Regions from separate parts of the Exiguobacterium sp. s125 genome, predicted to be linked through region 1. Evidence: riboswitches for the same ligand, from Rfam matches in the RefSeq annotation. Region 1 holds a riboswitch; each other region holds the start of a gene.
The links. Region 1 has a riboswitch for lysine ahead of KNQ05_RS11165 (aspartate kinase). Riboswitches for the same ligand answer to the same signal wherever they lie in the genome.

Region 1 (7,616 bases):
CGCTGACTTCGTCTGATCGATAACGGCGACAACTTCAGCGGGTGCCAATTCCTCGACATAATGCCCTGTCGCACCATATCCATGAATGGCAAGCTTCATCGAACCACTCCTTTATAAGCACGCATCGTCTCGAGTAAGTGTGCATGCCCGGCTTCGGATTGGCGAACGAGCGGCAAGCGTGGTGCACCGACTGCAAACCCGACTTCTTCGAGTGCTGCTTTAACAGGAATCGGGTTGACGTCACTAAAGATGGCTGCGATGACAGGCATTAAATCACTTTGAATGCGTCGTGCCGTCACTAAGTCGTTTGCGAGCACGGCTTCAGCAAGCGCTTGTGTTTCTGCCGGGTACGGGTTCGACAGGACCGAGATGACACCTTGTGCTCCCCATGCCATGTACGGCAGGATTTGATCGTCGTTGCCACAGAAGACTGCAAAACCTTCGGGGAGTGCCGTCATCAATTCACCCATGAAACTGACATCCCCGCTCGCTTCTTTGAATGCTTGAATGTTCGGATGCTCCGCGAGTGTTACAGCTGTCTCAACTGCAATCGCGACACCCGTCCGTGAAGGTACGTTGTATAACATGATGGGTAATTCGACAGCATCCGCGACTGCGGTAAAGTGAGCAATCAAACCGGCTTGTGACGTTTTATTGTAATACGGTGTCACGAGCATCGCTGCATCCGCTCCGAGCCGCTGAGCCGTTTTCGTTTTTTCAATCGTCTGTGCCGTATTGTTCGTTCCCGTACCGGCAATGACCGGAACACGACCTGCCGTGACACGGACTGCTGTCTCAAGTAACGTTTCGAACTCTTCGCTCGAAAGCGTCGATCCTTCACCTGTCGTCCCGGCGACGACGAGCGCTTGGATATTGGCTGCAAGTTGCTGTTCAATCAACTGTTCAAAAACGACTAAGTCGAGTTCACCTGCTGAATTGAACGGTGTCGCTAGTGCTGTTCCTGCTCCTTTGAACATGTTAAATTCCTCCTTAGTATGATTAAGAATGGATGCCGTTTTCTAAAGCATGACGCGCGACCTGGACTGCATTTGACGCCGCGCCTTTTCGAATGTTATCCGCGACACACCACAGATGGAATGTGTTCGCGAGCGTTTGATCTTGACGAATCCGCCCGACGTACACTTCGTCCGTCCCGCTTGCATCAAGCGGCATCGGGTACTGATTTCGCGAAACATCATCAACCAGTACGACGCCTGGCGCGTCAGCAAGTGCTGTGCGAATCGCTTCGACCGTCGTCTCGTTTGAAAACGTCACGTTGATTGCAACCGAATGCGAATTTGTGACGGGAACACGGACACACGTCGCACTGACCGGTAAGTTCGGTTGGTTAAAAATCTTCCGTGTCTCGTCAATCATTTTTTGCTCTTCTTTCGTGTACCCGTCTTCTAAGAAGACATCGATATGCGGCAAGATATTATCATGGATCGGGTGCGGATAGTTGACCGGTTCTTCACCGCGGCTGCCTCGCGCCAAGTCCTCAATTCCTTTTTGACCGGAACCGGAGACTGCTTGATACGTCGTATACGTGATTCGTTCAAAACCTAAGTGTTTGAGTGGTGCCAGGGCAACGACGGATTGAATCGTCGAGCAGTTCGGATTAGCGATCAGTCGGTCGGTGCTGCTGACCGCTTCCGGATTGACTTCTGGTACGACGAGCGGAATCGTCTCTTGCATCCGGAAAGCACTTGAATTATCGACGACAAGTGTTCCGTGTTCTGCCAGCAAGGGGGCATACTGTTCACTGATTGCTCCACCGGCTGCGAATAATGCGACGTCGATCCCGTGATGGATGATGTCTTCCGATAAAGCTGTAATCGTCACGTCCGTTCCATTAAACGAAACGACTTTTCCTGCTGATCGTTCTGAAGCATACGCCGACAGTTGACCGACTGGAAAATCGAGTTCCTTCAAGACTTGTAACATCTTTTGTCCGACGGCGCCTGTCGCACCGATGACTGCTACGTGGTACATGTTCATTCCTCCTTACAGGCTAAACGCGTTCGCGATCGCCGCGACCGTTCGTTCGATATCTGCTTGTGCGATTGTATACGAGATACTGATTTCTGATGTCGTGACTTGATAAAACGTGATGTTCTCGGCACGGAACGTCGCAAATAATTTTGATGCGACGCCCGTTGCGTCACGCATTCCGATTCCGACGACCGATAACTTGGCATGCTCGTTATGACGATCGACTTTAACGGTCGGAAAACGATCGATGATATCTTTCAGTGCCTCTTCGAGAAACTCTTCTTCATCGAGTGGACAAGAGAACGAGAGGAACACGTCACTATCAAAGGTCGTTTGACTGATCATGTCGATATTGACATGGCGATTCGATAACAATTCAAAAATGTCGGCGACTGCTGAATTGGTTTGTGGAACGTGTTTGATTGAAACCGTCAAAACATTTTTCGTTACACTGACGCTCGTGACTGCTTTTTGTTCCATCGTTTCTGTTGCCTCCATGATCCAAGTCCCTCTTTCCGATTCAAGTGTTTTCCCAACAAAGATATGCACGCCGTATTTTTTCCCGAGTTCGACGCTGCGCATCTCCATTACCTTCGACCCCAGTGCACTCATTTCCATCATTTCATCATATGAAATTTGTGGAATCGGCTGTGCCGCTTGATGAATCCGCGGATCCGCCGTATAGACACCGTCGACATCCGTATAGATTTCACAGCGCTTATCAAGGACGGCCGCTAAGGCGACAGCCGTTGTGTCTGACCCACCACGACCGAGTGTTGTAACATCCCCAAGCTCGTTGACACCTTGGAATCCGGCGACGATGACGACATCATAGGTTTCGAGTTTCTTTCGTAACAAGTCCCCGTCAATTTGTTTAATCTTACTTTTCGTATGAACCCCCATCGTGCTGATTCCTGCCTGCGCACCTGTTTGTGATAAGGCTTTTACTCCGACGGAATTTAAGGCGATGCTGAGTAACGAAATCGTTTGTTCTTCGCCGATTGCGAGCAATCGATCGAGTTCACGTCGTTCAGGACGATCCGTGATTGCTTGCGCTTGTGCGATGAGCGAGTCTGTCATCTTCCCCATCGCAGAGACGACGACCACTAATTTTTCACCTTGTTCTGTCCGATTTTTTAAATAATTCGCAATTGACTGAATCTGTTCGACAGTCGCGACCGAGCTACCACCAAATTTAAGTACAGTTGTCACAATCCTATCTCCTTTGTCCCGAAACAGAAAAAAACGACGGGCCGGTAGGAGCGTTCCTACGGCCCGTCGTTATCACGATCGGACAAACGAAGACAAAGTCTTTCGTTCTTTTACGTAAGATAGCGCTCCGAAACATCGGTTTCGGCAGTACAACGGATCTTAACCGTTGTACCAGCAAATGAGAAGAAGCATCTTTCTCATTCACTTCGGCGGATTTCCCCTTTCACATCACTCAGCATGCTCGCTTCAATAAATGATGTTACTGATGTCATCCGCGCCTCTATCTGTCGGTTGTTAGTTACAGTTATAGCAAACATTTTTTGTTAAATCCAGTCATTCGCTAAAATTTTTTCATTTTTCCGTTAATCCGCGAGTTTTTTCTTCGCTTGATCGAGTTGTACAGAAACAGCAGCAAAACCTGTCCCGCCGTAACTTCCTCTTCTTGCTACTGCTTGCACCGGGTCGAGGAGCGGATAAACATCTTCCGCGATGACGGAGTGGAACGTTTGATACGTTTCAAGCGTTAAATCTTTTAAGAAACAATTCGTCTGAACACAATGGAGGACCGCTTTTCCGACGATTTCATGCGCTTCCCGGAAAGGAACACCTTTTGTGACGAGATAATCTGCTAGTTCCGTCGCATTCGAGAAGTCTTGCATTGTCGCCTTCTTGAGCGCTTCTGTCTTAAACGTTGCTGATTCGAGCATTCCCGTAAAGATTTGAACGGATTGTAAAACGGTATCTGCCGTATCGAAGACACCTTCTTTATCTTCTTGCATGTCTTTATTGTAAGCGAGCGGTAATGCTTTCATCGTCGTCAGGAACCCCATCAGGTTTCCATAGACACGCCCTGTTTTTCCGCGAATCAATTCAGCGAAGTCCGGGTTTTTCTTTTGTGGCATCATGCTCGAACCCGTTGAAAATGCATCTGACAATTCGATGAATGAAAATTCTTGCGACGCCCAGATGATGATTTCTTCACAAAAGCGTGAGAGGTGCATCATGACCGTCGAAGCAATCCCGAGATATTCAATGACGAAGTCACGGTCCGATACAGCATCGAGGCTGTTCGGATAGACGTGCTCAAATCCGAGCAGTTCCGCTGACTTGAAACGGTCAATCGGGAATGTCGTCCCGGCGAGTGCCCCAGCACCGAGCGGCGAAATCCGAATCCGTTTCAAATTATCTGTCAGACGATCTACGTCACGGTCGAACATCCAAAAATACGCGAGTAGATGGTGTGCAAGTGAAATCGGTTGTGCCCGCTGTAAGTGGGTATACCCCGGCATGACGGTTTCGATGTGTACATCCGCCTGTTCCGTAATCACCGTCTGCAAGTTGCGGAGGCTTTCGATTAAATCAAGCACATGTTGTTCCATCCATAAATGTAAATCCGTCGCAACCTGGTCATTCCGACTTCTCGCTGTATGCAACTTCCCTGCGACCGGTCCGATTTGTTCCGTCAGCAACCGTTCGAGATTCATGTGGATGTCTTCGTCAGCAAGCGAATAGACATGTGTTCCAATCGAAGCTTGTAACGTCTTGAGACCCGCTTCGATTTTTTTCCATTCCGTCTCTTCTAGGATACCTTGTTGATACAACATATTGGCATGGGCGAGACTTCCTTCTAAATCAACTGCCGCAAGCTTTTGGTCGAATGAAATCGATGCCCCAAACGCTTCAGCCTGAGCGGAAGCCCCTTCTGTAAACCGTCCGCCCCAAAGTTTCGTCATTTTGTCACGCCTTCCTGCCGATGAACACTTGCGTGTGTCGCAATCGCAAGACCGTGCAATTTAATGAATCCTTTCGCTGCTTCATGATCGAACGCATCTTCTTTCGTATACGTCGCAAGCTTCTCGTCATAAAGTGACACCGGTGACTGACGTCCTGTGACCGTCGCATTCCCTTTGTAGAGTTTGACCCGTACTTCGCCCGTGACGTCTTGTTGCGTCGCTTTTAAGAATGCTTTCAGACCTTTCGTTAACGGTGCGTGGAACAAACCGTTGTAGATTGTTTCTGCATATTGTTGACTTAAAATCGGTTTGAAGTGAGCGACGTCTTTCGTCAATGTGATGGTCTCGAGTGCGGCATGGGCTTTTAGCAAGACCGTTGCTCCCGGGCATTCATACACTTCCCGCGATTTGATTCCGACGAGACGGTTCTCGACGTGGTCAATCCGTCCGACACCATGTGCTCCGGCGATGATGTTGAGTTCTGTAATCAACTTCGCCAGTGGGTAGACTGTTCCGTTGATTGAAGTCGGAACACCCGCTTCAAAACCGATAATGACTTCTTCTGCTTGATCCGGTGCTTCTTCCGGTGCGACCGTCAGTGCATAAGCATCTTGCGGCGGTTCTGTCCAAGGGTTTTCAAGGACACCACATTCGTTACTCCGTCCCCAAAGGTTCATATCGATTGAATATGGGCTGTCGAGATTGATTGGAATCGGGACATTGTTGTCTTTTGCATAAGCGATTTCCTCTTCACGTGACCATTTCCATTCCCGTACAGGGGCGATGACTTCCAGTGAAGGATCGAGTGCTGCGACCGAAACTTCAAACCGGACTTGGTCATTTCCTTTTCCTGTACAACCATGTGCAACGGCCGTTGCGCCATGTTGATGCGCAACTTCGACGAGCTTTTCAGCAATCAGCGGGCGAGACAGTGCCGAAATCAGTGGATACGCGCCTTCGTAGTGGGCGCCGTATTGAAGTGCTGGTAAGACGAATTCATTTGCGAATTCTTCTTTGACATCAAGAACAATCGATTCGACGGCTCCGACGAGCAACGCTTTTTCTTTGATGACAGTCAAATCTTTTCCTTCGCCGACGTCCATACATAAAGCGACGACATCATAATCCTTACTCAACCATTTGATTGCCACCGATGTATCAAGTCCCCCAGAATACGCTAAAATTAATTTTTGTTTCGTCATTATTAATTCCTCCCTGATTTCGAATTCATCTGTCTGTATAAAAATTCATTATTAATTATATATATACATAGACTTTCAAAAAAAGAAACCCTTTTTACAGGATTTCTTTAAAATTTCTCAATTAAACTTTCTTTTCCATCGTTCGGTGTGGGATGCCGGCATCATCAAATTCGTCGGACATGATGTTGTATCCTAAGCCTTGATAAAAAGGAATCGCTTGAACTTGAGCACCAAGCGTCAAGATGCTCCGACCCTCTCGTCTCGCCACGCGTTCCATTGCTCGCATCAGCTCACCGCCGTAGCCTTTCCCACGTGTCGCAGCTAGCGTCGCAACACGTTCGACCTTCATCCGTTGATCGTCGTAGGGACGTGTCCGTCCTGTCGCGACAGGGCGATTTTGTTCGTCAAGGACAAGCAAGTGAATCGCTGTTTCGTCATGGGTATCATATTCAAGATTACGAGGAACCCCTTGTTCTTCGACGAAGACCCGTTCGCGAATCATTCGGACTGCTTGGTGCTGCTCTGCTGTTTTTACTTGAATCACTGTCATGTTACTTGTTCCTCCTTCAATCGTTCTATGTAAGCAACTGCATCCTCATGCGTGTTGAACATCGCCTGTGCGACGTGCTCGCTACCACCACCACGTCCATTGAACGTCTTCAAATGGACTTTGGCAAATTTCCCAAGGTGGACCGGACTTGATCCTTGCATCAATAATTTTTTAGCTGATTCGTTCCAAATGAGTCCGAGACGTCCTGCTTCCGCAATCGCTTTGACTAGTCTTTCAGAGAATGGCAATGCCTCGTCAGCATGGTTTACGAAAATCCAATCCTCCGTCGACGCCAGTAGTTTATTGAGTTCCGTACGGACATGTGCGGCTTGAACTGTTTCAATCATCCGATTCAAGCGAACGACATCTTGTTTTAATTCTTCGACGGCTTGCGGCAGCTGCTCTTTTTTAGCCGATAACAATTGAGCGGCTTCACGCAAGGCACGTCTTTCCTTCGTTAACAACTCAAATGCGCGCCCTTTCGCGACGTACATCAGTCGAATATTCCCCCGAACCCGCTCCTGCCCTGTCAAGATAATCAATTCTAAATCAGCTGTCGATTCGAGGTGTGTTCCTCCACAGGCGCTATAGTCCAGTTCACCGATTTGGACGACACGAATCTTTCCTGTCACTTGGGGTGTTTTACGTAAAGGCAGTGCGAGTGCCGCCGCCTCGTCGTACTCGTTCGCCGTAATCGGTAACGCCGATGTAATGACGTGGCGCAATCTTTTTTCAAGACGCGCTTGCAAGGCATCATTCCATTCACCTGCTTCAATATCTAGTGTCGATTCTTCAGAGCCCGTCCGAAAACTTAATGTCTTGATATTGAACTCGTCCTGCAAAATCGCTGAGATTACGTGTTGCGCCGTATGTTGTGCCGCATGATCCGTCCGAACGGCGTCATCGATGACGCCCGTAACAGTACCT
Region 2 (7,616 bases), on a different contig from region 1:
CAATTTTCTCATATTTCGGTTGTTTCTTTATAGACATGACTTCACCCCATGTATAGACATATAAAAATAATATAACAAAAAAAGATGATCAGGACTAGACATCCTAATCATCTTTTCAATTATTTCGTAAATCCTTGCTCTTCAATCACTTGTTTGAACCAATGGCCGCTTTTCTTGACCGTTCGTTTTTGGGTCGCGAGATCGAGTCCGACAAAACCGTAACGGTTTTTATAGGCATTGCTCCAAGACCAGTTATCCATGAACGTCCATAAGTGATAACCTTTGACGTTTGATCCTTCCTTCAGCGCACGATGCATCCATTGCAAGTGAGAGGCGATGAAATCGATGCGATAATCGTCCTGAACACTGCCGTCCTCGTCCCGGTAACGTTCCTCCCCTTCTACACCCATTCCATTTTCAGAAACAAAACACTTGATGTTCCCGTAATTCTCTCGCAGGTTCGTCAAAATATCGTAAATTCCCTTTTCGTAGATTTCCCAGCCACGATATGGATTCATTTTTCTTCCCGGCATCTCGTAATAATCGAACAGATGCTCCGGCATGAAAGGTGCATCTGGATGCGGAAGGTGCTCTTTTACTTTGATGCGTCGTGGTTGATAGTAATTAATTCCGAGTAAATCAACGGTATTTTTCGCGATGAGTTCCAGGTCACCTTGAACGACCTCGGGCAAAGCACCTTGTTGTTCCAATAAATCGACCAATTCGGCCGGGAACGTTCCGAGTACGGAAGGATCCAAGAAGGAACGATTGAACAATACGTCGGCTACTTGGGCCGCTTTCACATCCCCAGCATTTTGGCTTCGAGGATAAGATGGCGTTAAATTCAAGATGATGCCAATTTCACCCGTCTGCTCTGTTTCTTTATAGGCCTGTATTGCAAGTGCACTCGATAAAATCGAATGATAGGCCACTTGAACGGCACGCTTGAAATCAACAACGTTCGGGTAGTGGAAGTCGTATAAATAGCCACCTTCTACCGGGACGATTGGCTCATTATGCGTAAACCATTTACTGACACGATCTCCGAATAGTGAAAAGCACGTTTTAGCATATTCTGTATAGGCGGTGACGACGGCACGACTTTCCCAGCCACCGATGTTTTGCAGTGCAAGCGGCATATCAAAGTGATATAGATTTACGAACGGTTCGATGTCCGCTGCAATCAATTCGTCAATCACACGATTATAGAAATCAATGGCAATCGGATTCATTTCCCCCTGCCCCTCAGGAAAAAGACGTGACCAGGAAATCGAGATTCGAAACGAGTTGTGTCCGAGTTCTTTCATCAACGCAATATCTTCTTCATAACGATAATAAAAATCAGAGGCTACCGTTGCATTTACACCATCGAAAAAGCGATTCGGTTCTTGTTCGTACCAATGATCCCAAATGTTCGGTCCTTTTCCCCCCTCAAATGCTGCCCCTTCCGTTTGTGTCGCTGAAGCTGCTGTTCCCCACCAAAAATCTGCAGGGAATGTATACTTTTGTTCTTTTGCCGTCGTAACTTCCGTTTGATTCATCTCATCCACGTCCTATCTCTATTTTTGAATTCAACCTACATGTTGATTTTCATCTCCGGCAACATTCGCTTCTTCTCGTTCTTTTTTCATATTCAAGCGGTCAATGAAGACTAGGAATGGGAACCACACTGCCATGATAATGGCGAAGTTGACGAGTTGTAACAATCCGCCCGCCAGTGAATTCGTTGCCATCATGCCACTGATAAACATCGGCACCGTCCAAGGCACAGCAACTCCTGTTGGCGGCGGAACGATTCCTGTCGACATCGCAAAATAAGTAACGGTTACGGTAATCAACGGTGCAAAAATCCAGGGAATCATGATGAGGGGGTTCATGACGATTGGTAACCCGAAAATGATTGGTTCATTGACGTTAAAGATTCCGGGTCCGATCGATAACTTACCGATTTGCTTCAACTGTTTTGAGCGCATGAAAAGGAGGATTGCGACGACGACAGCCAGTGTCGAACCGGAACCACCAATTCCAACTGTATAAATTTCAATGAATTGTTTACTGATGATATTCGGGAGTTCTCCATTCGCCGTATAGGCGTTTAAGTTTTCAAGTGACAAAGTGTTCCAGATCGGATCCATGACCGAATTGACGATAACTTGACCATGCAGGCCGAAAAACCAAAACAATTGAACAAAAAAGATCGCGATTAATGTCGGAACCAAACCGTTCCCAAGATTCACGAGTGGTTTTTGAACTAAATTAAAGATTAAATCGTGGAGATTCGTGTCTAAAAGCGAGGTGATAGCGATGTTAATGCCAAGGAAAATGGAAAGTGTCAAAAGTGCAGGCACAAGAGCTGAAAATGACTTAGCCACAGCAGTCGGCACACCAGCCGGCATTTTAATCGTCCAGTTTTTTTGAACGACAAATCGATAAATTTCTCCTGCTAAGAACCCTGTCATCATTGCAAGGAACATGCCTTTTGCACCGAGACGGTCAAGTGGAATGACATTTCCGACAGGATCAGCAACATTTTCGACTGCTACAAAGAAAGGTGTTAAAAGTAAAAAAGAAACAAGGGCGATTACACCACCAAAAACAGCTTCTACATCATAGCTTTTCGAAAGATAATATCCGATACCGAAGACGACGAATAGTGACATGATTCCCATCGTCGCCGAGGGGGCGTTTCCTAATGAAGTTTTAAAAGCATCCAATACTCCAGGCGACATAAATTTATCTAAGAATGGTAAATTCGCAATAACAACGATTAATGAACCGAACATCGTAATCGGAAAAGCGAGCATGAACGCGTCACGTAACGTCTGAAGATAGCGGCTATTGTTTAAATATGCCGCAATCGGCATCAGAAAACGACTCAACAAATCGAACCACTTACTATTACCAGCCATTTCAATCCCTCCTCTTATTTTTGAGAAAATTTATGTTCCATCATTTCAACTAATCCTGACGTCAAATCAAGCATCGTTTGTGTCGACATCAAATGATCTTCTGCATGCAAAAGCAGTAAAGACAATGTCGTCGGCTCACCGCTCGCTTCTTTTTGGACTTGACCGAAATGAATCTGGTGCGCTTCTTTCAACTGTTCTCGGGCATCTGTTAATAACCGCTCAAATGCCTCAAATGATTCTTCCTTGTACACTTCGATTGCTTCACGAATCGTACTTCGCGCATTTCCACTATGCAAAATCATCATGAATGCTACTTGTTCCATCGTCTGTTCATTTGTTTTCATTTCTTCACCCCATCAACTTAACGGCTTGTTCATAGGCCGCTTTTCCGTCGGCCATTCCGTACGCCATCATATCGATGACTTCTACTGGTTTATCTGTCGCTTGTTGAAATTTTGATAATAAAAAGCGCATTTGTGGACCAATCAATACAACATCTGCTCCATCCATTTCTTTTAAAGCCTGGTCTTGACCGACTGCCCAAATTGTCGCCTCTTCACCAAGTGATTGGGCATGTTCCTGCATCTTAGTGACGAGAATACTCGTCGACATTCCTGAACTACACGCCAACATGATTTTTTTCATTTCAACCATTCCTCCCGCGTTTTGGAATCGCTTACAACTTTGATTATACGGATTTTAACATTCATGTCTATACTTGATTTTTATTTTGTTTATTTTTATTTTTAAAAAGTGTAGTGTTGTAATCGAAAACAACTTGGAGGAGGAACAATCATGGAAGAACTGATTTGTTTTGAGCCGATTTTACAGGAGCGGATATGGGGTGGATGTAAGCTTGGTGCATATGGATTTGATACGTTAGGCAAACAAAACATCGGTGAAGCTTGGACCTTGGCTGATCACCAAAACGGGCAAACCAAGGTGAATGCCGGACGTTTTTCCGGTGATGCACTACGGGATTTATGGTCAAATCACCCTGAAATTTTCGGGATGGACACAACGGAAGCTTTTCCTTTACTCATTAAGTGGATTGACGCTGCGGATGATTTGTCCGTTCAAGTCCATCCTGACAATCATGACGCCTGTCGCCTAGAAGGACAGCCTTACGGGAAAAATGAATGTTGGTATATCGTCGATTGTCCGGCAGACGCCACCATTATTTATGGGCATGACTTCAAAACAAAAGCTGATTTGTTGCGCGCTGTCCGTGAAGACGATTTAACTTCCGGCTTGATTAATTTGCCTGTTTCACCCGGCGATTTTTTTTACGTTCCAGCAGGTACTGTTCATGCTTTAACCGAAGGGTGTCTTGTCATCGAAATCCAGCAGAATTCTGATACCACGTATCGGTTGTACGATTACGATCGAATTGACCATTCGACCAACAAACCGCGTCAACTCCACCTTAAAGAAGCACTCGAAGTCATTCAATTTCCTCATTTCCAGTACGAGGAGCCTTATGTACCGACCTCTTTTTGTTCAAGATTACTGACAACCAACGCCTATTTTTTTGTCGAGGAATGGGCCATCCATGACATGATTACGATTGCACCACGAACTTCCTTCCAAGTCATCACTATCATCAGTGGCACGCTGATCATCAACCAATTGCGTTATACCGCCGGAGACACGGTTCTGATTCCGGCAAAAGTAACTTGTACCGTTTCTGGAAAGGGGAAACTTCTATTGACTGGTCCAAATCCAACACCGAAACAACGACTTCTCATCGGAATTGATCTTGGTGGGACTCACACGCGTGTTGCCGCAATCAATCAGCACCATGTCGTAAAACAATATCGATTTTTGACAGAGGCGGCTGCTGGCCCGGACTATACAATTAAACATTTAAGACAAGCCATCCAAAAGCTACTTGAAGAATTTGAAGTCGAACGAATTGGTATCGCAGCGCCTGGTCCGCTTGATGCAGCAACGGGTCGGCTATTGTCACCTCCGAACCTGCCGGGTTGGGACGATGTAAATTTAGTTCGCCCGTTAGAAGAGTTCTTCAACATCCCGGTTTCCCTTGAAAATGATGCAAATGCCGCCGCGCTCGGCGAAGCATTGTTCGGGGCAGGACAAGACTATACATCCATCTATTACATGACAGTCAGTACAGGAATCGGTGGTGGATATGTCTATCAAAAGACGTTGATTCGAGGCGCACACGGATATGCTGGTGAAATCGGAAATACGATCATCGATGCTTCTGGACCGGAACATCACGTCTTGAACAAAGGCTCACTCGAAGGATTAGCAAGCGGTACGGCTCTTCAGACGCGGGCTGATTCATTAAATGAATCTTCTATTGCACAACTTCTTGGCAATACACAGGAAAGGCTTCGTTTCGTAAATCATTTAGCAACAGGCGTAGCGAACATCATTCACACACTTGATCCGGAAGCCGTCATCATCGGTGGCGGTGTTACGGCTTCCGCCGATTTATTTTGGGAAGAGCTCTTACAAGCCGTCAATGCCCGTCTCTACCCGACGTTACGTCAAAAAACAATCATTCGCTTAGCTGCATTGGAAGGAAATGCCGGTGTCATCGGTGCTGCCCATTTAAATCGGATGAACGCCGAATAACTTCATTGTTCCTTTTGAACAGACTTTACTACTTTTTTTAAAAACAGACTTGAAACTTTTTTCTGAAATATGATAAGGTTTTCTTATTAAAAGAATATGACTATTCTATCGATGAGGTAGAGGCGCGGTCTTAATGAGTATTTGATCTGAGGATGACAACGAGGACGATCAAGGAAAGGTAATGCTGCCGAAGTATCGTCAAGTGTCTGACTTGATGGTACTGGTCGAATTGGGAAATACCCGTTCGATTGCCATACGTGTTTTGTATGGAGCGCTCCAATTCGGCTAAGAAAGACGCATCCAGCAAGGGTGTCGGCTTTGTTGCCGGTGCCCTTGCTTTTTTATATGCAATGGGTCTCATCTTCTAAAAAAAGAGGAGGAACCACACAATGGTCAATTATTCAGATTCAATCGTTGCGCTCATTCCAGCTGTCATTGCAATCGCACTTGCAATCGTGACGCGCAAAGTCGTTATTTCACTTGGTGTCGGTATTTTGATTGGTGCTTTATTGCTGCATAGCCTTAATCCAATCGATACGGTCGTCTATCTCGGCAAAAACATCTTTAGTCTATTTTGGGCGGATGGGGCGTTAAATGAATGGAACGTCTTATTACTCATCTTCTTACTATTACTCGGTGTTCTATCGACGCTTATCCAAACATCGGGCGGTGCACATGCCTTCGGTGAATGGGCAACAACACACGTCAAGACAGCGCGCGGCGCTCGCCTCGCAGCATTTGGTTTAGGTATTTTAATCTTCATCGATGATTACTTCAACAGTCTTGCTGTCGGGAATGTCAGTCGTCCGTTAACGGACCGTCGTGGCGTCTCGCGTGCAAAACTTGCTTATATTATTGACTCGACGGCTGCTCCAGTCTGTGTCATCAGCCCGCTTTCAAGTTGGGGAGCGTTCATCATCTCAATCATCGCGGGTATCTTGACGACACATTCGATTACGGAGTATTCCGCATTCAGTGCTTTCATGATGATCGTGCCACTCAACTTCTATGCGATTTTCGCTCTATTGCTGACGCTTTACATCGCGTACACAGGGATTGCGGTCGGACCGATGCGGACGCATGAACTTCGTGCATTAAAAGGTGAACTTTTCGACGCAAGTAAAGGAACACCGATGGGGATGGCAGAGGAAGTCAAAGAACACGAAGGTGGAAAAGTACGTGACCTCGTCGTTCCGATTATCGTTCTCGTCATTGCAACGGTTTCCGCATTACTCTTTACCGGTGCTCAGGCACTCGCTGCTGACAATCGTGCATTTACGTTGATTGGTGCATTTGAAGCGACAGACGTAACACGTTCACTCGTTGCTGGTGTCGTCATCAGTTTAGTCGTTGCTTTCCTGATGTTGATTGGTCGGAAAATCCCGGCGCGCGAATACGGACACAGCATCTGGGCTGGGATGAAATCCATGTGGCCTGCTGTCGTCATCTTATTATTCGCTTGGACAATCATCGCTGTTATCGGTGACATGAAAACAGGTGAGTACTTAGCAAGCTTCGTCAGTAAGTCGATTTCTGCTTCGTACCTCCCCTTCTTATTGTTCTTGATTGCAAGCTTAATGGCATTCTCGACAGGTACAAGTTGGGGAACATTCGGTATCATGCTGCCGATCGGTGCTGACCTCATCATGGCGGTCGAACCGAATCTCTTACTTCCGACGCTCGCTGCCGTTCTTGCCGGATCCGTCTTCGGAGACCACTGTTCACCAATTTCCGATACGACGATTCTCAGTTCGACAGGTGCCGGTTCGCATCATATCGATCACGTCACGACACAACTTCCGTATGCGTTGGTTGGTGCAGCGACATCGGCAGTCGGCTACCTTGTGCTCGGTTTAACCGATTCATCAATCATCGGCTTCATCGGTGCACTTATCGCCTTCTTACTCGCACTCGTCGTCCTGAATGTCGTCTCGAAACGCGGCAAAGTACCAACTGAACTTCGCGCTGAATAATAAAAAAATAACGCTCAGCTTAGCCGAGACGAGAAAAAAAGAAGGGATTGCCATCTACCGTGATGTGCAATCCCTTTTTTAAGTTGTAGACAACATGGTATGGAGAAATAAAAAGCGTCTTTTTTTCGTT
Region 3 (7,616 bases), on a different contig from region 1:
TCGCATGAGGAACGCACTGATTGGAATCAAGATTCCGTTGACAAGCATGAACCCGGTCGTCAACCACTGTGCTGTCGACGTCGTGACGTTGAAGTCGTTGATCAAGACAGGAAGAGCGACGTTGATTAATGTCTGATTCAAAATCGCGATGAACATTCCAATTAACAGGACAGTGATGACTTTCGGGATACTGATGTTTTCCGTTGAAATCGTCGCTTGCGCTTGCGGAGCAGGGGCGGCTGGAATCGCGCCAACCGCTTCTGCTTCAATCAATGTTTCATCAAGCGCCGGACCTCCTGCGCCAGCTACCCGCGGTTGCCGTGCCCGGCGTGCAATCAAATTGACTGCAAGGAACGTGACAAGCATGAACACAATGTATCCAAAGAGGAAGGTCGTAGACATAAGCGTCCCTCCTTAATCCTTATGAATGCGGACGGTCACATTCATACCAGGGCGAATGTCGAGTGATTTTTCTTGTGAGAGCGATACCTTCACGGGAATCACTTGCGCGACTTTTGTATAGTTTGCGTTTCCGTTCGATGACGGCATTATCGAGAACGTGCCTGCTGTTGTCATCCCGATTTGTTCGACTTCACCCGAAAGTGTTGTATCAGGATAGCTATCGACATAGACATCGACGGCTTGACCGACTTTGACTTCATCGATTTCTGTTTCTTCGACGTTTGCTGTGACCCATAATTCATTTAAGTTAAATCCGTAAGCGAGCGGCGTACCGGCACCAACAAAGCCGTTCTCTGTCGCCATCGACTGAACGACGGTTGCTTTTGCTGGCATTTCGATTGACGCATCAACCGGTTTTTGACCAGTTTGTGCTATCATGACGTGACCAAGTGTCGCCCCGTTATCGAGTGTCTGTCCTGTTTTTGCCGTCCAGTCAGTGAGTTTTCCAGCGCCAGGACTAGCAATTGTAATCATCTTACCGTCGATTTTGGCATTTTCTGTTTTGACGTAACTTGTTGCTTGATCGTAGTAATAATAACCGATCGCACCACCACCAATTAAAACGACGAGCGTTAAAATATTGATGATTAATAATTTCTTCATGTTCATGAGTAAGTTGCATCCTTTCTGTTACTAGCTGATCGCCCCAGTGCGGTCTCATAAAAAAGACTCCTCTGGGGAGGAGTAGTTAATACAGTTAATTATATGGGTGCATAACAAACAAACAACCAACAATTTCCGACGAAATGTTGGAAAAGTCTTTGTTAACGGATACAATACGTAAAAAGGAGCTGAATTTTAAATGAATCAGTCGTGCGATCCACGTCCTAAACGTTCACGTGAACGTATTACGACAGAGCTATTTCATTTACTTGAACACCATTCCTTTTCGACGATCACCGTCAAAATGTTGACGGATGGTGCTGAGGTCAATCGTTCGACCTTCTATGCGCACTATAAAGATAAATACGATTTGCTGGATCAAATCGTTGAGGAACACATGACGTTGCTCGCAGAAGCGATTCGGATTACAGGAAAACAATCGACCGAGCCTCCGACAGTCGAACGCGTCAGTCGTTACTTTGCACGTTTGTTCATCCACATTGAGCAAAACGAGCGCTTTTACCGGACGATGCTGCTCCAAGGAACAGTCAAGACGTTCATCTCCCGTTTCTTGGATACGTTAAAAGAAAACTACCGTCTTGCTTTCCGGGAGACGACAAGTGTCTCTGTTCCGGTGGATCGGGATTTATTACTGAACTACGTCATTGGTGGTCAACTCGGGCTCTTGATGTCGTGGTTACGAAATGATCGTCCGTATTCCTCCGAGTATATGGCAAATCAGCTTAGTCAGATGATCGTCTTCGGAACAGTTGAAAGTATTGGTTTTCCTCAGACAGGCCCTGGGACTGTCTAAAAAATGAACTAAAAAGTGCCATTCCGATGTGAGGGAATGGCACTTTTTGTGCTAGTCGGATATAACGTTAGATTACGCTTGACGGAATTCCAGCTGTTTCGTATAAATCGTACTTTGGTTACGTCCGTGCTCTTTTGAAGCATAGAGTGCTTTATCCGCTTGTTGCAATGCTTCGAGTGATGTATGGGATCCACCCGAATGGGCAATTCCTAACGAAATCGTAATCTTCAAATCAGGTACATGTGCAGTCGGGAACAGGTTACGGGCGACTGTCGTCCGCGCTAATTCAGAGATTTTTTTCGCATCCTTCAATGATGTGTTCGGTAAAATGATCAAAAATTCTTCTCCACCGTACCGACCGACTAAATCATCCGGACGTACAATAGAGGCAAGTGTCGTTCCGAGTTGCCGCAACACATCGTCGCCGGCATCATGACCATATGTATCGTTAACGTGTTTGAAGAAATCGATATCGATCAGGATAAGTGAATATCCATCGTCATCCGATCCGACGAGTGATAGGGAGTCGTCCAGACGTCGGCGATTAGCGAGACCCGTCAAGGCGTCGGTCATCGCAAGTTTTTGCTGGTACTGGATATTTTCAAAATGTCGTCGCAGTTCGGCTAATAAGCGATAGGTGACGAGGCCGGCTAATAAATTAAAGAAAATGTACGTAACCGATACTTTGAAAAACGTTTCCCAACTGTTTGTCAGTGCATAGATAGCTGGTAACGAATAGAGAATACCGATTCCGATCATTAATTCAAAAGTCAGCAATGTATTACGTAAAAATCTGCGTGCTATGCCAATTGTCAAAATGAATAAAATCATGATGACGGAAGCGAGAATCGCTCCTTCGATTTGATCAGCAGGTGTAATTAAAAAACGCGTTCCGATAATCATGACTCCCGTGATGAAGGCACTAGGCAATCCGCCAAATAATGTGGCAATCGCGACAGGAATGATACGTAAGTCAATCCGGGCAATATCAATTTGAATGCTGTTGAACATGAGGAGTACAGCAATTGCACCAGCTACACAACCTAAAATAAGGCGTGATTCAAGCTTTGATTTTGGTGTAATTCTTGGTTGATTTCGAAAAGGTAAAAATAAAAGCGTGATCGTCGTGAATAAGAGACAAAAATTTATGATGAAGTTATTCATAATAGACAACAAATCCTCCCAACTCCCCCTGCAGTATACTTCCAATTATATACTTTGAGTATACTCGTTCTACTAACGGTATAGGAGGTCTGAATGTTTAGAATAAAAAAAGAAAAACAGAATAAAACCTCTGTCCTTCTCTTGATTTTTAATTTATTAATTGGATGAGACGACTTCTTCATCCATTGTCGCGAGGATTTTATCAAATACATGGATCATCACGTTCAGTTCCTCTTCAGACAAAGTGCCGAATCGCTCCTGAAGATATTTGCGACGGACGACTTCGAGATTCCGAAAAGCGGCCTCTCCCTCGTCAGTCAAGGCAAGGACGATTGAACGACGATCTTCCGTCGAACGTGTCCGTGTCACAAAACCGGTCTTATAAAGTTTATCTGTCAAAGCGGTGACCTGACTTGTCGCAAGTTCGAACTGTTCCGCGAGTAATGTCGGACGCTGGGGGCCGTTTTCAGATAAGCTACGTAAGATGAAGAATTCACTTCGCGTTGCAGTACCTTCAAACAGTTGATTCAACTCACGGCGCAACGTCCGGAGAATCACGCGCATTTGTTCTTCTAATCGATATGTCAATTGGTCATGTTGTTCTTGTCCCATCTGAGCAACATCCTTTCTGTACTACCTTCTACCATTTAGTGTACTAAAAATATCGGAATTTTACTATGAGCACGGTAGGATTCAAAAATATAAATTGACAAACAAGAAACATATTATGTACTATGTCGAAGTAATGAATTAGTAAATCAACTTAATTAGTTCTCACTCAACCAGTGGGATGGAGGTTGCGATTCTTATGAGTCGGGTTACGGATGTCGTCAAGCGGCAGATGAAATAGCTCAAAAGGAAGAATTGCCGAAATCGTAGACTACTTTGAAAGTCAGCGATTGGGATTAGATCAAACAGGTCTAATACTGTCATGAACCGTTTGCGGTTTATGGGGAGCTATCTTTCACGACGGTAGAATGAGACGCATCATCGATATGTTGCGTTCTCATCTTCCTCTTGGAAGGTGAGGGCGCTTTTTTACGCCCTCTCAAAAATTATAAAAAGAGAGAAGCGACAGACATGAACAATTTACAACAGCAACAACAACCCCTCGATTCCACAGCAGAAGGGCTACAACGAGGGCTTCAAGCCCGGCATATGTCGATGATTGCAATTGGCGGAGCGATTGGGACCGGTTTATTCATCGCGTCAGGTGCCTCTGTTGCAGCGGCAGGACCGGGCGGTGCGTTACTTTCTTATACAATCGTCGGATTGATGGTCTACTTCTTGATGACGAGCCTTGGGGAGATGGCCGCCTATATGCCGGTCGCAGGATCGTTCTCGACGTACGGGACGAAGTTCGTCGACCCTTCATTCGGGTTCGCCTTAGGATGGAACTACTGGTACAACTGGGCCGTCACGATTGCCGTCGAGCTCGTCGCAGCACAAATCGTCATGCATTACTGGTTCCCGAACATTCCGGGCGTCTATTTTAGCGCGCTGTTTTTACTTTTAATGATTGGATTAAATTATTTTTCGGTCAAAGGATTCGGTGAAGCCGAGTACTGGTTTGCGATGATTAAAGTCGTCACGGTCATCGTGTTTCTTGGTGTAGGAGTCGCGATGATTTTTGGTATCTTTACTTCGGAGCCACCAGCAGGCTTCAAAAACTTTGGCTTAGGTGATGCACCGTTTGTCGGAGGGATTCCAGCTGTCATCGGTATCATTCTTGTCGCAGGTTTTAGCTTTCAAGGGACGGAGCTCGTCGGAATCGCAGCAGGTGAGTCGGAAGATCCGGAAAAAAATGTCCCGAAAGCAGTTAAACAGGTGTTTTGGCGCATTTTATTATTTTATGTATTTGCGATCTTCGTCATCGGAATGTTGATTCCATACACAAGTCCGAGCCTTGTCTCAAATGATATTACGGATGTTGCCGTCAGTCCGTTCACACTCGTCTTCGAAAAAGCAGGACTCGTGTTTGCAGCAGCATTGATGAATGCGGTCATCTTGACGTCCGTCTTGTCTGCCGGGAACTCCGGGATGTATGCTTCAACCCGGATGCTCTACACACTGGCACGACAAGGTGATGCACCGAAACTGTTTGCGAAAGTCTCAAAAAACGGTGTGCCGCGGAATGCGTTACTCGCGACAGGGACAATTGGTGCACTTTGTTTCTTGACATCGATGTTCGGCGGACAAGTTTATCTTTGGTTACTGAATGCTTCCGGAATGACAGGATTTATCGCGTGGCTCGGGATCGCGATCAGCCATTACCGTTTCCGAAAAGGTTTCGTCGCCCAAGGGCATGCGTTACGTGACTTACCGTACGTTGCACCGGCGTTCCCGTTTGGTCCGCTATTCGCATTTGGCCTATGTTTCCTCGTTATCGTTGGGCAAAACTATGCCGCGTTCCTCGCTGATCAAATCGACTGGGTTGGGATTGCAGCAACGTATATCGGAATTCCGTTATTCTTGGTCTTTTGGCTCGGACATAAAGTCAAACACCGGACATCGGTTGTCCGGTATGATGAGATGGAGTTTCCGAAGCATCCGAAAAAATAATAGTATAAGCTAAAGGACCCTCTCGCTTACGAGAGGTCAGACTATAAGCAAAGTGTTATCGGGAATCGGGAGATCAAGCGTCTTTTTTCGTTGCTTTCCTCGGGCGAGGCGCAAGCCGTTGCTCCTTGATCCTAACGGACAATGAGTAGGGTCTTGCCTGCCTCTGACAGTGCGTTGAAAACGCACTTTTCCCTTAGGAGTCAACGAAACATGACGCTTTTTAGGTAGTATCGTGACGGATTGTCTCTCGTTATCGCATGTTTACGCTTCTTAATAGTTTGTCTACACACAAAAACCCTCTCACTTGCGAGAGGGTTATTTGTGTATAAAAGAACCGAGTGGTTTTCCGAAAGGTTTTTTTAGTTTCTTTCCATGATATGTCCCTGCAAGTATGTCAATCCGTAATTGGATTATTTCTTTTTAATAATTTTATTTTTATCTAAAAATATTGTTTCAATAAAGTAAAAATAAGGAATAAATTCTTTACGGTAAACCTACTAAAACGATTGAGATGGAGGAAGTGTGAAATGAGTACATATGAATTGATTTTGACACTGGGTTCGGCCGCGTTCTTCATGGCGCTCGTTGCTTATGTATCCTATCGCATGACACGAGGCAAGGAACAGGGAGTTGACGAATATTTTTTGGCAGGACGTGGACTAAGCGGAATCTTTATTGCCGGTTCCTTGCTTCTGACCAACCTTTCGGCAGAACAACTGATTGGTTTGAACGGTCAGTCGTTCATGGGGAATATGTCGAGCATGGCGTGGGAAGTCACGGCAGGGTTTGCTGCCATCATCATGGCGATCTACCTGTTGCCTAAGTTTTTGGGGATGGGGATTTCGACGTTACCTGAATTTTTAAGTCAGCGCTATGATGAAACGGTCCGGCGGATGACGGTGCTCTTATTCTTACTTGGCTACATGTGCGTGACGATTCCATCGATGCTTTACTCCGGCGGGATTGCCGTCTTACAGCTGTTTAACGTACCGGAGTTATTTGGATTGAGTTATACGCAGTCGCTGTGGCTCGTCATTTGGGTTGTCGGGATCATCGGGGCCATCTATGCAATTTTCGGAGGACTACGGGCTGTCGCCGTCTCCGATACATTAAATGGAGTCGGCCTTGTCATCATCGGTTTCCTCGTTCCGATTCTTGGTTTTTTTGCACTCGGGGACGGAAACATGGTCGACGGAATGAAGCGTCTCGCAACGACACACCCTGAAAAATTGAATGCGATTGGGTCGTCAACCGACGCCGTTCCGTTCTTTTCGATTTTTACAGGGATTCTGTTTGCGAATCTCTTCTATTGGTCACTCAATCAATATGTGATTCAGCGCGTGCTTGGAGCAAAGGACTTAAAAGAGGGACAAAAGGGTGTCTTGATGACAGGCTTCCTGAAACTACTCGTCCCGGTATTCATGTTGATTCCGGGTGTGATTGCGTACCATTTGTATGGAGATAATCTAGCAAGTGGAGATTTGGCCTATCCGAAATTAATCACGGAGTTGCTCCCTGTCTCATTGATGGGATTTTTCTTGGCCGTCTTGCTGGGAGCAGTCTTTAGTTCATTCAACTCACTCTTAAATAGTATCGCGACGTTGTTCGTACTCGACATTTATCGCCCGGTCTTTGCGAAAGAAGCGACCGATCGGCAGTTGATTCGTGTCAGTAAAATCTTCGGAACGATCGTTGCCTTGATTTCATTTGTCGTCGCTCCATTCTTAATGTATGCACCAGACGGTCTTTGGACGTTGATTCGTCAGTTCACAGGATTTTTCAACATTCCGATTCTCGTCATCGTCATGATGGGAATGCTCGTGCGGACGATTCCACCGATTGCTGCCAAAATCGTCATTGTTTTTCATGTCATTGCCTATTACTTCTTTGTTTTCGGACTCAGACAGTTGTTCGGAATCGATCACGGAATCAGCTTTATCCATGGCTATGGTATTTTATTGGTGATCGAAGTGCTGTTCATGTGGTTCATGGGAAAATATCGTCCTGTTAT

Region 2: linked by a shared signal. The riboswitch ahead of KNQ05_RS10580 (Na+/H+ antiporter NhaC family protein) and the one ahead of KNQ05_RS11165 (aspartate kinase) in region 1 are both predicted to bind lysine.
Region 3: linked by a shared signal. The riboswitch ahead of KNQ05_RS13095 (amino acid permease) and the one ahead of KNQ05_RS11165 (aspartate kinase) in region 1 are both predicted to bind lysine.

Annotation. Positions count from the first base shown of each region.
Region 1 is NZ_JACSMI010000004.1:43,583-51,198, reverse strand. Features, by position in the region: gene dapB (4-hydroxy-tetrahydrodipicolinate reductase) at 1-99, opposite strand, end outside; gene dapA (4-hydroxy-tetrahydrodipicolinate synthase) at 96-977, opposite strand; gene KNQ05_RS11170 (aspartate-semialdehyde dehydrogenase) at 1,000-1,992, opposite strand; gene KNQ05_RS11165 (aspartate kinase) at 2,005-3,204, opposite strand; lysine riboswitch at 3,317-3,495, opposite strand; gene argH (argininosuccinate lyase) at 3,567-4,937, opposite strand; gene KNQ05_RS11155 (argininosuccinate synthase) at 4,934-6,139, opposite strand; gene KNQ05_RS11150 (GNAT family N-acetyltransferase) at 6,261-6,689, opposite strand; gene KNQ05_RS11145 (alanine--tRNA ligase-related protein) at 6,686-7,616, opposite strand, start outside.
Region 2 is NZ_JACSMI010000003.1:173,628-181,243, forward strand. Features, by position in the region: gene KNQ05_RS10550 (GntR family transcriptional regulator) at 1-37, opposite strand, end outside; gene KNQ05_RS10555 (glycoside hydrolase family 1 protein) at 120-1,541, opposite strand; gene celB (PTS cellobiose transporter subunit IIC) at 1,572-2,909, opposite strand; gene KNQ05_RS10565 (PTS sugar transporter subunit IIA) at 2,924-3,253, opposite strand; gene KNQ05_RS10570 (PTS sugar transporter subunit IIB) at 3,258-3,554, opposite strand; gene KNQ05_RS10575 (type I phosphomannose isomerase catalytic subunit) at 3,705-5,513, shown strand; lysine riboswitch at 5,623-5,798, shown strand; gene KNQ05_RS10580 (Na+/H+ antiporter NhaC family protein) at 5,903-7,486, shown strand.
Region 3 is NZ_JACSMI010000006.1:54,617-62,232, forward strand. Features, by position in the region: gene KNQ05_RS13070 (DHA2 family efflux MFS transporter permease subunit) at 1-402, opposite strand, end outside; gene KNQ05_RS13075 (HlyD family secretion protein) at 415-1,071, opposite strand; gene KNQ05_RS13080 (TetR/AcrR family transcriptional regulator) at 1,265-1,879, shown strand; gene KNQ05_RS13085 (GGDEF domain-containing protein) at 1,952-3,043, opposite strand; gene KNQ05_RS13090 (MarR family winged helix-turn-helix transcriptional regulator) at 3,200-3,655, opposite strand; lysine riboswitch at 3,827-4,011, shown strand; gene KNQ05_RS13095 (amino acid permease) at 4,124-5,605, shown strand; gene KNQ05_RS13100 (solute:sodium symporter family transporter) at 6,133-7,616, shown strand, end outside.